DNA from 3 places in the Pseudomonas sp. Marseille-QA0332 genome. Region 1 is predicted to be linked to each of the others. Evidence: riboswitches for the same ligand, from Rfam matches in the RefSeq annotation. Region 1 holds a riboswitch; each other region holds the start of a gene.

Region 1 (4,468 bases):
TCCCGGTTCAAGACTCTGTCGCTTGCCCGCCCCTGGGTCGCTGCGCGCCCTATCGCGGCCGATCCGATGCTGCGGCGGCTCCGACACGGCCACATTGCAGCCCAACCCCGTCAGGGTCTATCCGTCAAATGAAATTAGTTATAAGATAACGTTTCAATTATCTCCATTCTTGCCCGCGATCTTCCAATGACAAGCCTAAGCGCCACTCCCCCACCTACCTCGACCCTCGTCACCCAACGCCTGCAAAGCATCGATGCCCTGCGCGGCCTGGTGATCGTGTTCATGCTGCTCGACCATGTCCGGGAGACTTTCTTCCTGCATCGCCAGGTCAGCGATCCGATGGCCGTGGACGTCACCGAGCCTTCGCTGTTCTTCAGCCGGACATTGTCGCACCTCTGCGCACCGGTCTTTGTCCTGCTCACCGGCCTGTCGGCCTGGCTGTACGGCGAGAAGCACCAGGGCCGTGGGGATGTCTCGGCCTTCCTGTTCAAGCGTGGCCTGGTTCTGGTGTTGCTGGAATTCACCTTGGTGAACTTCGCATGGACCTTCCAGTTGCCGCCGAGCGTGATCTACATGCAGGTGATCTGGGCCATCGGCCTGAGCATGATCGCCCTGTCCGCGCTGGTCTGGCTGCCTCGCGGGTGGCTGCTGGCGCTCGGCGTGGCCATCGTCGCCGGCCATAACCTGCTCGACGGACTGCACTTCCCGTCCGGCTCGGCCATGCATGTGCCATGGGCCATCCTGCATGACCGTGGCTGGCTCGAAGTTTCCGAGAGCTTGCGCCTGCGTACTTCCTATCCGGTCCTGCCATGGATCGGAGTGATCGCCCTGGGCTATTGCCTTGGCCCCTGGTTCGGCCGCGCCAGCCAGGCTGGCCTTCGCCAGAAGCGGCTGCTGCTGGCCGGCACCGCCGCCTTGGCCGGGTTTCTGTTCCTGCGTCTGCTCAACGGCTACGGCGAAGCACCTTGGCAGGTCCATGCCGACACCATGCAGACGCTGATGAGCTTGCTCAACATCACCAAGTACCCGCCTTCGCTGCTGTTCCTGGCCTTGACCCTCGGTTGCGGCCTGCTCCTGCTATGGGCCTTCGAGCGATGCGGGCAAACGCGTTGGATCAGCATCCTGGCGGTCTTCGGGGCCGCGCCGATGTTCTTCTACCTGCTGCATCTGTATGTGCTCAAGCTGCTCTACCTGGTGTGTGTCGCGCTGTTCGGTCTCGACCAGGGCGACTATTACGGCTTCGACAGTGTAGGTGCGGTCTGGTTGGGCGCGGTGTCGCTGGCGGTGGTCCTGTACCTGCCCGTGCGCTGGTTTGCCCGGCTGAAGGCGCGCCGGCGCGACATCGCCTGGCTGAAGTATTTCTGAACCCTGGCGGCGTGCCACGGGCTGGGACAGGTGCATTTGGCTTGTCGCGATGCGCCTGGCCCGTCTAAGATGCCGCCGCCGGTTTCCGTCAAGGAACTAACAGGGAATCCGTGGCTGCCTGTATGCAGCGAAACGGAACTGCCCCCGCAACTGTAGGTGCCGAGCCCACTTCAGCGATGCCACTGGGTCAATTCCCGGGAAGGCGAAGTCGGGCCATGACGCATCAGTCAGGAGACCTGCCGGCACGCATTCACCAACCGGCGGGGTGTCCGGGATGGCCATCTCCACCCGTCCAGGGTGCAGCCACACGTCATGGGCGTGTGGCTGGCGATGCCTGTCCGTGCGTCTGTCCCGTGCACCCACGATAGGAGATCGCCCCACATGCTGCCCCGTTTCGTCACCCTGCTCGCCGCGCTTGGCGCCACCGGCCTGGCCCAGGCGGCCAGTACCCATTATCCGTTGACCCTCGATAACTGCGGCATGTCGTTGACCTTCCAGCAGGCGCCGCAGCGTGTCGTCACGATCGGCCAGGCTGGCACCGAGATGCTCTACGCCCTGGGCCAAGGCGACAAGCTGGTCGGTACCTCGCTGTGGTTCAACGATGTGCTGCCGCAGTACAAGGCCCAGGATGCCAAGGTCGAACGCCTGGCCGACAACGATCCGAGTTTCGAGGCGGTGATCGGCAAGCGCCCGCAATTACTGGCGGTGCAGCTGGAATGGATGGTCGGTGCGCAGGGAGTGGTCGGCACCCGTGAACAATTCCATGAGCTGAATATCCCGACCTACCTCATGCCTTCCGACTGCGAGGGCAAGGACAACCTGGTCGGCGCCGACGGCACCCGCCTGCAACCGTTCCAGATCGAGACCGTGTACCGCAGCATCAGCCAGCTGGCACGGATCTTCGACGTGCAGGATCGTGGCGAGGCGCTCAACCAGGCGCTGCAGGCCAGGCTCGCCAAGGCCAAGGCCAGCCTCGCCGGCAAGGACCTGTCCCACACCACTGCCTTGTTCTGGTTCTCCAGCGCCGACCTGGATATCGACCCCTATGTCGCGGGACGCAAGGGTATTCCCGACTTCATGCTGCAGAGTCTTGGGGTGCGCAATGTCGTCGAGTCGGATGAGGAATGGCCTACCGTCGGCTGGGAAACCCTGGCCAAGGCCAACCCTACCTGGCTGGTGATCGCGCGCATGGACCGTCGCCGCTTCCCTGCCGATGACTTCCAGAAAAAACTGCAATTCCTGCGCAACGATCCGGTGACACGCAACATGGACGCGGTGAAACACGACCGCATCATCGTGCTCGACGCCCATGCCATGCAGGCCAGCCTGCGTCTGTTCAGCGGCCTGGAGACGCTCGCCGCGGCATTTTCCTCGGGTAAAGCGCCACAGCCATGATGCGCCTGTTCATTCGTGCCGCCTTGGTCCTCGGTGCCCTGTCGCTGGCCTTGCTGGCGGGCATCGGCATCGGTGAAACCCGCATGACGCCCACGGTCATCTACCAGGTGCTGGCCAACCAGCTGTGGCATGCCGGCTACCTGGTCGATCCGATCGACCAAGGCATCGTCTGGAACTACCGGCTGACCCGGACCCTGGTGGCTGCCGCCTGCGGCGCGGGCCTTGCGACCTGCGGCGTGATCCTGCAGGCGCTGCTGCGCAATCCGCTGGCCGAGCCGTACCTGCTGGGCCTGTCCGCTGGCGCGTCGACCGGCGCGGTGCTGGTCGCCTTGCTGGGTCTGGGCGCCGGCGCGCTGTCGCTATCAGGCGGCGCGTTCCTCGGCGCGCTGGCCGCTTTTGCCCTGGTCCTGCTGCTGGCCCGTGCCAGCGGCCCAGCCAACGGCAATGCCCAGGTGATCCTCGCCGGAATCGCCGGCTCGCAACTGTTCAATGCCTTGACCGCGTTCTTGGTGACCAAGTCGGCCAGCGCCGAGCAAGCGCGCGGAATCCTGTTCTGGCTGCTGGGCAATCTCAGTGGCGTGCGCTGGCCATCGGTATGGCTGGCCGTGCCGGTGGCCGGCGCCGGCCTGGCCATGTGCCTATGGCACCGACGCGCGCTGGATGCGTTCACCTTCGGTAGCGATTCGGCCGCTTCGCTGGGCATTGCCGTACGCCGGGTGCAGCTGCTGCTGATCACCTGCGCCGCGCTGGTCACCGCGGTGATGGTGTCGATCGTCGGTGCGATCGGCTTCGTCGGGCTGGTGATCCCCCATGCCCTGCGCCTGCTGCTGGGCCCCGGCCACAGTCGCCTGCTGCCGGCCAGCGCGCTGGGCGGCGCGCTGTTTCTGATCGCCGCCGACGTGCTTTCCCGAACCTTGATTCCCGGCCAGGTGATTCCGGTGGGCGTGGTGACGGCGCTGATCGGCGCGCCCGTCTTCGCCCTGATCCTGGTCAGCCGCAGGAGTCCGCGATGACTGCCATGATGCCCGCGACCCCGACCGCGCCACTCGCTTGCCAGGGGCTGGGCTATCGAGTGCGTGGCACCCAGTTGCTCTACGGGATCGAACTGTCCGTGCAGGCAGGCGAGACCCTAGGCATCGTCGGCCCCAATGGATCGGGCAAGTCGACCCTGCTCAAGCTGCTGGCCGGCCTGCGCCAGCCCGATGGTGGCCAGGTGCAGCTGCTGGGCCAGCCGCTGGCGCGCCTGCCGCGCCGCCAGATCGCCCAGGCGCTGGCCCTGGTGGAGCAGCAGGCCGACACCCATGATGCGGTGAACGTGCACGATGCCGTGGCGCTCGGGCGCACCCCCTGGCTATCGGCGCTGGCGCCGTTCACCGCCGAGGACGCCGCGATCGTCGACCAGGCCCTGGCCGACCTGGATGCCTTGCACCTGCGCCAGCGAACCTGGAGCAGCCTGTCTGGTGGCGAACGCCAACGTGTGCACATCGCCAGGGCGCTGGCCCAGCGCCCCAAGGTGCTGTTGCTCGACGAGCCGACCAATCATCTGGACATCCAGCACCAGCTGAGCCTGTTGCAACGCATCCAGGCCCTGCGGGTGACGACGCTGATCGCCTTGCACGATCTCAACCAGGCGCTGACCTGCGACCGCCTCGCGGTACTCGACAAGGGCCGCCTGGTCGCGCTCGGCAAGCCACACGACGTCCTCACG
Region 2 (4,468 bases), 300 kb from region 1:
TCCCTTGGCGCGTACCTGTTCGATGATGTCCGCCAGCGTGCCCCTGGCCCAGTCCTGGTCTGGCCAGGTTGCCCGATGCACCACCGCGACAGGACAGTCACGCCCGTAGAACGGCAGCAGCTCGGCAACGATGCGCTCGAGATGCCGCACGCCCAGGTGGATGGCCAGCGTGCTGCGATGTCTGGCCAGGTCTGCCAGGGCCTCGCCTTCGGGCATTGGCGAGCTGTCGCCATAGCGCGTGAGGATCACCGTCTGGGCGATGTCGGGTAGGGTCAGTTCGCAGCCGAGCAGGGCGGCGCTGGCAGCTGTCGCGGTGACGCCAGGAATGATCTGGTAGTCGATTCCCAGTGTTCGCAGATGCCGGATCTGCTCGCCGATGGCCCCATACAGGCTCGGGTCGCCGCTGTGTACCCGCGCCACGTCCAGGCCTTGGGCGTGGGCATCGCGCATCGCCTCGACGATCTGCTCCAGGTGCAGTTCGGCGCTGTTGATCAGCGTGCTGGCCTGGTGCCCCTCGAGCACCTGGGCTGGAACCAGCGAACCGGCATAGATGATCACCGGGCAGCGACGAATGAGCCGCTGCCCCTTGACCGTGATCAGTTCGGGGTCGCCGGGGCCGGCACCGATGAAGTAGACCGTCATGAAAAGTCCTTGCAGGCAAAGCGGCCATTATCTGGCAAAAGGGGCATTGCAGGCCAATGCCAGCGTCGCTTGGCCAGCGCTCTGGCGCGGCACCAGCAATTGGGCCGAGCCGCATGCGCGCGTGGCCACGGCCAGCGCTGCGCTTTCAGCGATGCCCCAGCAGCCCGTGTGCCGCCAGGCAGCGCTGGAGCGATGGCTCAGGGAGGCTTCGAAAGCGGCCAGGTGCAAGCTGCCGAAACATTCGAACGGTATGTCCAGGCGTGCGGCCAGCATCAGCAACCCCGGCTCGCCGATCTTCAGGTCGATGCTGGCCAGGCCTTCGAGCGCCCGCAGTGGCAGCGCATGCGCCTCGAGGGTCGATCGCAGCAGGTCGATCAGAAGATCGGCCGGGCAGCCTCGGCGGCAACCGAATCCGGCGAACAGCCTGATTCCTGGCCAGGCCGTCTCGGCGGTGGGCATGAACGCTTTCCTCTGCTGGGTGGCGGATGACGAGCAGGCGCGGCATGGCCGGGCCAATGCTCCAGGCCGAAGCGAGCGCCTGCCCAGCGCGGGTTTTCCAGGCTTTATACGAAAGTGCCTACGCGACGATCAGGCTACGTTGAAAACAGGCTCGGAATGTTCATTTACAACAGTAAGCTCCGCTTGCTCGCCTGTTTTCGCCTTGCCTGATCGCCGCTCGGCGACTTTTCGTACAAAGCCCAGGGGCGTCAGGCCGATCTGCGGGCTGGCGAGCAGGAGCATCGCTCCTGGAAACGTCGCCTTCGCGTGTCGGCAGGACACGGTGGCCTTGACGTTTCGCTCGCTGACCGTTGCGGGGCAGCACCGGCGGCGTCCGGCCCGCAGGGGCGCGTGACGCACCGGTTTCCCGTTTCACCCTTGGCAGGGCCGCTTGACGCGATGGCGTAGCAGACCACGCGCCCGGGGCGCCGTCAATCGGTAGTCGGACACCGACGCCGAGCGAGCGCCGGACGCGCCGATCGCAGCGCGAGGGTCGCTCGAAGTTGACCGCTCGCCGGGCACTGCGTAGCCTTGCCGCTTCGAGGTTCTCCGACCTGCGTCGGAGCTAAGACGGGAACGCGGTAGAAGCCGCGGCTGCCCCCGCAACTGTAGTCACCGCAACAGGACCCTCCGGGCCACTGCACGCAAGCGCGGGAAGGCCTGGTCCGACCGGCCAGGGCTGGTAGGTGCAAGCCAGGAGACCTGCCTCGACACGTTCGCGACTTCAACCGGGCGGGGTGACCCGGTGACGAGCCAGCCCGGCCTCATGGCGCCAGGGCCTGTCGTCCCGCATGCCCGCCATCCTGCCAAGGGCATCGACATGAAAACACTGGCCAAGCTTCCCGTCACCATCGTCACCGGCTTTCTCGGCTCGGGCAAGACCACGCTGCTGCGGCATATGCTGGATAACGCCCAGGGACGGCGGATCGCCGTGATCGTCAACGAATTCGGCGAGCTGGGCATCGACGGCGAGATCCTCAAGCAGTGCAGCATCGGCTGCACCGAGGAGGAGGCCAGCGGGCGCGTCTACGAGCTGGCCAATGGTTGCCTGTGCTGCACCGTGCAGGAGGAGTTCTTCCCAGTCATGCGCGAGCTGGTTGCCCGGCGTGACGATCTCGACCATATCCTCATCGAGACCAGCGGCCTGGCCTTGCCCAAGCCGCTGGTCCAGGCGTTCCAGTGGCCGGAAATCCGCAATGCCTGTACGGTCGACGCGGTGATCACGGTGGTCGACAGTCCTGCCGTGGCCGCCGGCACCTTCGCGGCCTATCCCGAGCAGGTCGATGCCCAGCGCAAGCTCGATCCGAACCTGGATCACGAGTCGCCACTGCACGAGCTGTTCGCCGACCAGCTGGCGAGCGCCGACCTGGTGGTGCTGAACAAGGCGGACCTGATCGACGCCGAGGGCCTGGCCAAGGTCCGTGCCGAAGTGCTCGAGGAACTGCCGCCGGCGGTCAAGGTGATCGAGGCCAGTAGTGGCCGACTGCCGCTGGAGGTACTGCTGGGGGTGGGCGCCGAGTCCGAGGTGCACATCGACGCGCGGCGTACCCATCATGACAGCCACCACGATGACGAAAGCCATGACGCGCATGACCACGACGCTTTCGACTCGATCTCCATCGACCTTCCGCCAGCCGACGAGCGTCGTCTGCTCGACGCCTTGTCGGGCCTGGTGGTGGAGTTCGGCATCCTGCGCGCCAAGGGCTTCGCGGCCATTCCCGGCAAACCCATGCGCCTGTTGATCCAGGGCGTGGGGACACGTTTCGACAAGCACTTCGACCGTGCCTGGGGGCCGGACGAGCCACGTGTCACACGCCTGGTGCTGATCGGCCAGGCACTCGATGCGACGCTGCTCGAGGCGCGCCTGCGCCAGGCCCTGGAGGCCTGATCGATGCACCTGCTGCGGACCCAGCCCGGCGGCTTCGTGCCGGATGACAGCATTGCCGATCTCGGCCAGACACCGGCGGACCTGGTGATCCTGTGCAGCGGCGACTCGCACCTGGCGCTGTTGGCCGAAACCGCCGAACGGCTGCCGGACGATTATCCGAGCCTGCGCCTGGCCAATCCGATGCAGGTGCAAAACCATGCCTCGGTCGATCTCTACGTCGATCAGGTCCTGCAACACGCCAAGCTGATCCTGGTCTCGCTGCACGGTGGTGTCGGCTACTGGCGCTATGGCGTCGAACGACTGGTGGAACTGGCCAGTCGAGGGGTCGAGCTGATCATGGTGCCCGGCGACGACCGGCCTGACCCGGAGCTCACCGACCTGGGCACGGTCCGTGGCGCCGAGGCCGAGCGACTGTGGCATTACCTGCGCCAAGGCGGCAAGGGCAATGCGCTGAACCTGTACCGCTGCCTGGCCAGCCTCTGGTTGCAGCGCACCTACCCGTGGGAAGAGCCGCAGGCATTGCCGCGCACCGTGGTGTATCACCCGGTCGAAGGCCGTGCCGGGCTGCAGGACTGGTATGGCCAGTGGCATCGACGACAGCCCGTGGCGCCGATCCTGTTCTATCGTTCCCATCTCCAGGCGGCCAACACCGCGTTCATCGACCGTTTCTGCGAGCGTCTCCAGGCTGCCGGCCTCAACCCCTTGCCGATCGCGGTGGCGAGCCTCAAGGAAGCGGCCTGTCTGGCGCAGGTCGAGGACTGGCTGGACGAGGTCGGCGCCGAGGTGCTGATCAATACCACCGGGTTCGCCCTGTCCAGCCCCGAGCGTCCGAGCCTGCGACCGCTGCGCCGGGACATCCCGGTGTTGCAGGCGATCTGTGCCCAGGACAACCAGCTTGCCTGGGAAGCCAGCGAACAGGGCCTGGGCGCGCGTGACCTGGCCATGCACATCGCCCTGCCGGAGCTCGACGGACGGATCATCGCCCGGCCGGTCAGCTTCAAGGACCTGGCCTGGCGCAGTGAGCGCAGCCAGTCGGACGTGGTGTGCTACCGCGCCCATGCCGAGCGCATGGATTTCGTCGCCGAGCTGGCCCGCCGCTGGGTCGAACTGGCGCGCCTGCCCAACGAGCAGAAGCGTATCGCCCTGGTGCTGGCCAACTATCCGACCCGTGATGGACGCATCGGCAACGGCGTCGGGCTCGATACGCCCGCCGCTGCGCTGAACATCCTCCAGGCGCTGCAGGCCGAAGGCTACCCAGTGGCCGGCCTGCCGGACAGTGGCACTGCCTTGGTCCACGCGCTGCTCGGCGGGGTGACCAACGACCTCGAACACCTGGACCTGCGCCCGTGCGGGCAGAGCCTGGCCTTGGCCGACTATGCCCAGGCCTTCGCCCAGTTGCCACAGGCCAACCAGCGTGCCGTGCTCGAGCGCTGGGGCGCG
Region 3 (4,468 bases), 1.3 Mb from region 1:
TTGGCCCCGCTCGGCATGCCCAGCAACTGGCCGAGCGCCTGCGGATCGAACAGCGAGACCCAGCCCATCCCCAAGCCTTCGGCGCGCGCTGCCAGCCAGAGATTCTGGATGGCACAGGCCAGCGAAGCCAGGTCCATCTCGGGCAGGGTTCGGCGCCCGAAGACATGCGCCTCGCGCTTGTCCATCAGGGCCGCGACCAGCACTTCGGCGCACTCGGCGATGCCTTCGACCTTGAGTTTCATGAACTGCTCGGAGCGCTCGCCCAGGGCCTGGGCAGTACGTATGCGCTCTTCTTCAACCTGGGCCTGGATCCTGGCGCGCAGTGCCGCGTCGCTGATCCGGATGAAACGCCAGGGCTGCATCAGCCCGACGCTGGGCGCCTGGTGCGCCGCGGCCAGCAGGCGCGCCAGCAGCTCCGGTGGCACCTGCCCGCTGCGGAAGTGACGCATGTCCCGGCGCTCGCCGATGGCTCGGTACACCGCTGCCCGCTCGGCAGCACTGAAAGCCTGGTCGTTCATGGTCGCAACAGCGCCGCCGTCGCGTCCGGATTGGAAGGGAAGTAGAAATGCACGTAGGAAGCGACCAGCCGGCCAAGCCGGTAGACCGCCTCGGCGCCCCGTCCACCGTTGGGACTCTGGCCGCGGGCGACAGGTTGCAACGGGGTCTCGGTCAGCGAATGGTGGTAGGTATGCCCGCGCAAGGTGCCTTCCTGCAGTTCGACCGCTTGCAGGGCCAGGGCGGCGAGGCGCTTCTGCATCACGGCCTCGCCAGGCAGCAAGCCAAGCAGCCCGGCGCGCTCGCCGGCCACATCGGTGAGCCCGTCGAGCAGGTAGAGCATGCCCCCGCATTCGGCCAGCAAAGGTTTGTTCTGGGCATGGTGGTCGCGGATCGCCTCGAGCATCGGCACGTTGGCGGCCAGCGCCTGGTGATGCAGCTCCGGATAGCCGCCAGGCAGGTAAAGGCTGTCGACCCTCGGCAGTTGCCGATCATGCAGCGGCGAGAAGAACACCAGCTCGGCGCCCAGCTCGCGCAGCAGGTCGAGATTGGCGCCATAGAGAAAGGCGAAGGCCTCGTCCCGAGCGATCCCGATGCGCACGCCGGCCAGGGCTGGCACGGGCGTGTGCGCTAGCGGCGCCTGGAACGCCACCGCAGGCGGCAACGTCGCATCGCAGCTGGCGCCAAGGGCATCGGCGGCGGCGTCGAGCCGTGCATCCAGGTCGTTCAGCTCGCTGGCCTGCACCAATCCGAGGTGGCGACTGGGCAGTTCGATGCCGCGCTCGCGTGATAGGCCGCCGTACCAGCGCAAGCCCTCGGTCAGGCTGCCTTCGAGCAACTGGGCATGGCGCAGGCTGCCGACCCGGTTGGCCAGGACCCCGGCGAACGGCAGGTCGGCCTGGTAGCGTGCCAGGCCCAGGGCCAGCGCACCGAAGGTCTGGGCCATGGCCGTGCCATCGATGACGGCCAGTACCGGAACGCCGAAATGACGTGCCAGATCGGCGCTCGAGGGGGTGCCGTCGAACAGGCCCATGACCCCTTCGATGAGGATCAGGTCGGCCTCGGCGGCGGCCTGCCACAGGAGCTTGCGGCTTTGCTCGGCGCCCACCATCCACAAGTCCAGCTGGCGCACCGGCGCGCCACTGGCGCGCTCCAGGATCATCGGGTCGAGAAAGTCCGGCCCGCACTTGAACACCCTGACCTTGCGCCCGAGGTTGCGGTGCAGGCGGGCCAGGGCGGCGGTCACGGTGGTCTTGCCCTGCCCGGAGGCAGGCGCGGCAATCAATACCGCCGGGCAGTGTCGCGTCCGGCTCACAGTTCGATGCCTTTCTGCGCACCGATACCGGCCTGGAAGGCATGCTTGACCATGCCCATCTCGGTGACCGTATCGGCCAGTTCGATCAGCTGCGGCTTGGCGCCGCGACCGGTGACGATCACATGCTGCATGGGCGGCCGCGCCTGCAGGTCGCCCAGCACCTGATCGAGGTCGAGATAGCCATGCTTGAGCGCGATGTTCAGCTCGTCGAGCACGACGAACTGGATCGACGGATCCTGCAGCATTTGCCGCGACACGGCCCAGGCAGCCTCGGCCGCGGCGATATCGCGTTGGCGGTCCTGGGTTTCCCAGGTGAAGCCCTCGCCCATCACGTGGTAGCGCACCTCTGGCGCGAAACGCCGAAAGAACAGCTCTTCGCCAGTGCTTTGGCGACCTTTGATGAACTGCACCACGCCGCAGCGCATGCCATGCCCCATGGCGCGGGCGAGCATGCCGAACGCCGAGCTGCTCTTGCCCTTGCCGTTGCCGGTCAGCACCAGCAGCAGGCCGCACTGGTTCGGGGCGTTGGCGATACGCTCGTCGATCACCGCCTTCTTGCGCTGCATGCGCGCCAGGTGACGTTGGTCACGGTCGGTGGATTCGCTCATCGAAGTTCTCCGCAGGCTGCCGCCACACCGACCGGCCAAGACAGGCGAGCAGTACCAGGAGGCGACAGATGAATGGCTGGCTCATGGAGAACGCGCAGGGGCTGCGACCAGCGTCGCAGGGCTCCGCACATCACCCTCCGTGATGCCGTTGGCAGTGACAGGCCGGTCTCCGGGCTTGCGAAGGGGTGTTGGCCCAGGCTCACGCGCCTTCCCGGGGCGATGCCCAGTGGCCGTGCGCGAGCTCGATTCGCTTACCGTTGCGGGGGCAGCGCCGGACTCACGCTGCAAGAGCGTCCACCGGCTTCCCAGTTTCACCCTGCCGAGCGGCGGCTCGCAGGGCACCTGAAACACGCGGCGAAGGTTAGAGGGTTGCTGGCGGAGCGTCAATGGACGGCGAGCGGCAAGTCGAAGCAGACCGAGTCGCCTTGGCCAGCGACTCCATCTTCAAGACCGGCGCCGGAGCGAGCTCGACACGATCGGCTTGCGGCTTGCGGATCAGGGATTCTGGGCCAGATGGCCGGATGGAATGATCCGCTTGGCCTGCAGGTAGGCCTTCTGCCAATAACTGTTGGACAGGTAGTCCAGTCGTACCGTCCCGCCGGTACGCGGCGCGTGAACGAAACGTCCTTCGCCGACGTAGATACCGGCATGGCTGACCTGCGAGCCGCCGTTGGTGGCGAAGAACACCAGATCACCCGATTGCAGGGCACCCATGTCGATGGTAGGCGCGCGCATGCCGATCATCTCGCGGGTCGAGCGCGGCAAGCTGATGCCGGCGGCGTCCCGGTAGACATAGCCGATCAGGCCGCTGCAATCGAATCCGGAGTCGGGTGTGTTGCCGCCCCAGCGATAAGGCGTGCCGACCAGGCCGATCGCCCGGAACAGCACGTCCTCGGCCACGGGTGAGAACGACGGCGCGGCATGGACGGCCTGGGGCTTGGGCATGGGGGCCGGCGCGGGGGCCGGTGCCTGGCTGGAGCAGGCAGCCAGCAAGGCTGCCAGGGAAAGGAATGCGAAGCGCGCCAACATCGCCATGATTCAGAGCTTCCTGTCTGAGCCGTTCGGGCAATAGCCGAAAAGAGTTGAGAAATTAGATTAGACGCTTTCTGTAAATACGCACAGCGGCGAGCTTTTCAGCACCGCCGCCGTGGTTGGACCATGACCTTTGTCGTCAGTTGCGTGCGAGGTTGGTCGGCGCCATGGCCAGGGCGCGCTTGGCCTCGATGAAGGTCTTGCTCCAGTAGCGATCGCCCAGGCTGTCGATGCGTACGCCACCGCTGCGACGGCTGCTGGAGTGAATGAACCGGTTGTCGCCCAGGTAGATGCCGGCATGACTCACGCGTCCACGGCCATTGGTGCTGAAGAACAGCAGGTCACCTGGCTTGAGCTTGTTGCGCGAAACCTTGGGGGCGTCGACCTTGATCATTTCGCGGGTCGAGCGCGGCAGGTCCATGCCGGCCTCTTCGCGGAACAGGTAGCCGATGAAACCGCTGCAGTCGAAGCCCGACTGCTCGGAGGTACCGCCGAAGCGATAGCGCGTACCGATCAGTTCCTTGCCACGCTCGAGAATGCTGTCGGCGAGCATGGGCAGCTGATACGGCTTGCTGGCGCTGGAGAACGGTTCCACTTCGTCTTCGGCCGCTTCTGCTTGCTCGCCGAACACGGTCGATGCGGAAGCCTTGGCCGGGGTATGCAGCTGTGCAGTGACCGGGGGGTGATCCTGGGGCTGGGAAACCGGGCCTTGAGCCGCGCAGCCAAAAAGCAGGGTCACGAGTGCAAGTGGCACGAGGGGTGCGAAGCGACTGAGCATGGGCACGACCGTGTCTGTGTTGATAGAAAGGCTCGCACTATGCCTTTGAGAAAATCTATTTGCAAATTTTATGGAAAAAAATGTGACTTTTCTGTCAGCTCGCGTTCGAAGGTTTTTTTGCGGTCCTACCAGCCCAGGGTTTCCTTGAGAAACGGGATGGTCAGCTTGCGCTGCGCCTGCAACGAGGCCTGGTCCAGACGCTCCAGCAGGTCGAACAGCGCGCTCATGCTGCGAGTGCCT

Evidence for each region. Region 1 has a riboswitch for cobalamin ahead of ACY8GK_RS06090 (ABC transporter substrate-binding protein). Riboswitches for the same ligand answer to the same signal wherever they lie in the genome.
Region 2: it holds a riboswitch for cobalamin, as region 1 does, so the genes downstream of both, cobW (cobalamin biosynthesis protein CobW) here and ACY8GK_RS06090 (ABC transporter substrate-binding protein) in region 1, are expected to answer to the same signal.
Region 3: it holds a riboswitch for cobalamin, as region 1 does, so the genes downstream of both, cobO (cob(I)yrinic acid a,c-diamide adenosyltransferase) here and ACY8GK_RS06090 (ABC transporter substrate-binding protein) in region 1, are expected to answer to the same signal.

What each region holds. Positions count from the first base shown of each region.
Region 1 covers NZ_CM143106.1:1,288,554-1,293,021, forward strand. Annotated here, with positions in the region: gene ACY8GK_RS06085 (DUF1624 domain-containing protein) at 187-1,365, shown strand; cobalamin riboswitch at 1,428-1,623, shown strand; gene ACY8GK_RS06090 (ABC transporter substrate-binding protein) at 1,747-2,760, shown strand; gene ACY8GK_RS06095 (FecCD family ABC transporter permease) at 2,757-3,773, shown strand; gene ACY8GK_RS06100 (ABC transporter ATP-binding protein) at 3,770-4,468, shown strand, end outside.
Region 2 covers NZ_CM143106.1:987,367-991,834, forward strand. Annotated here, with positions in the region: gene cobM (precorrin-4 C(11)-methyltransferase) at 1-642, opposite strand, end outside; gene ACY8GK_RS04845 (cobalamin biosynthesis protein) at 670-1,101, opposite strand; cobalamin riboswitch at 1,336-1,550, opposite strand; cobalamin riboswitch at 1,666-1,864, shown strand; gene cobW (cobalamin biosynthesis protein CobW) at 1,961-3,028, shown strand; gene cobN (cobaltochelatase subunit CobN) at 3,032-4,468, shown strand, end outside.
Region 3 covers NZ_CM143106.1:591-5,058, reverse strand. Annotated here, with positions in the region: gene bluB (5,6-dimethylbenzimidazole synthase) at 1-518, opposite strand, end outside; gene ACY8GK_RS00025 (cobyrinate a,c-diamide synthase) at 515-1,810, opposite strand; gene cobO (cob(I)yrinic acid a,c-diamide adenosyltransferase) at 1,807-2,418, opposite strand; cobalamin riboswitch at 2,562-2,779, opposite strand; gene ACY8GK_RS00015 (C40 family peptidase) at 2,914-3,453, opposite strand; gene ACY8GK_RS00010 (C40 family peptidase) at 3,590-4,228, opposite strand; gene hda (DnaA regulatory inactivator Hda) at 4,354-4,468, opposite strand, start outside.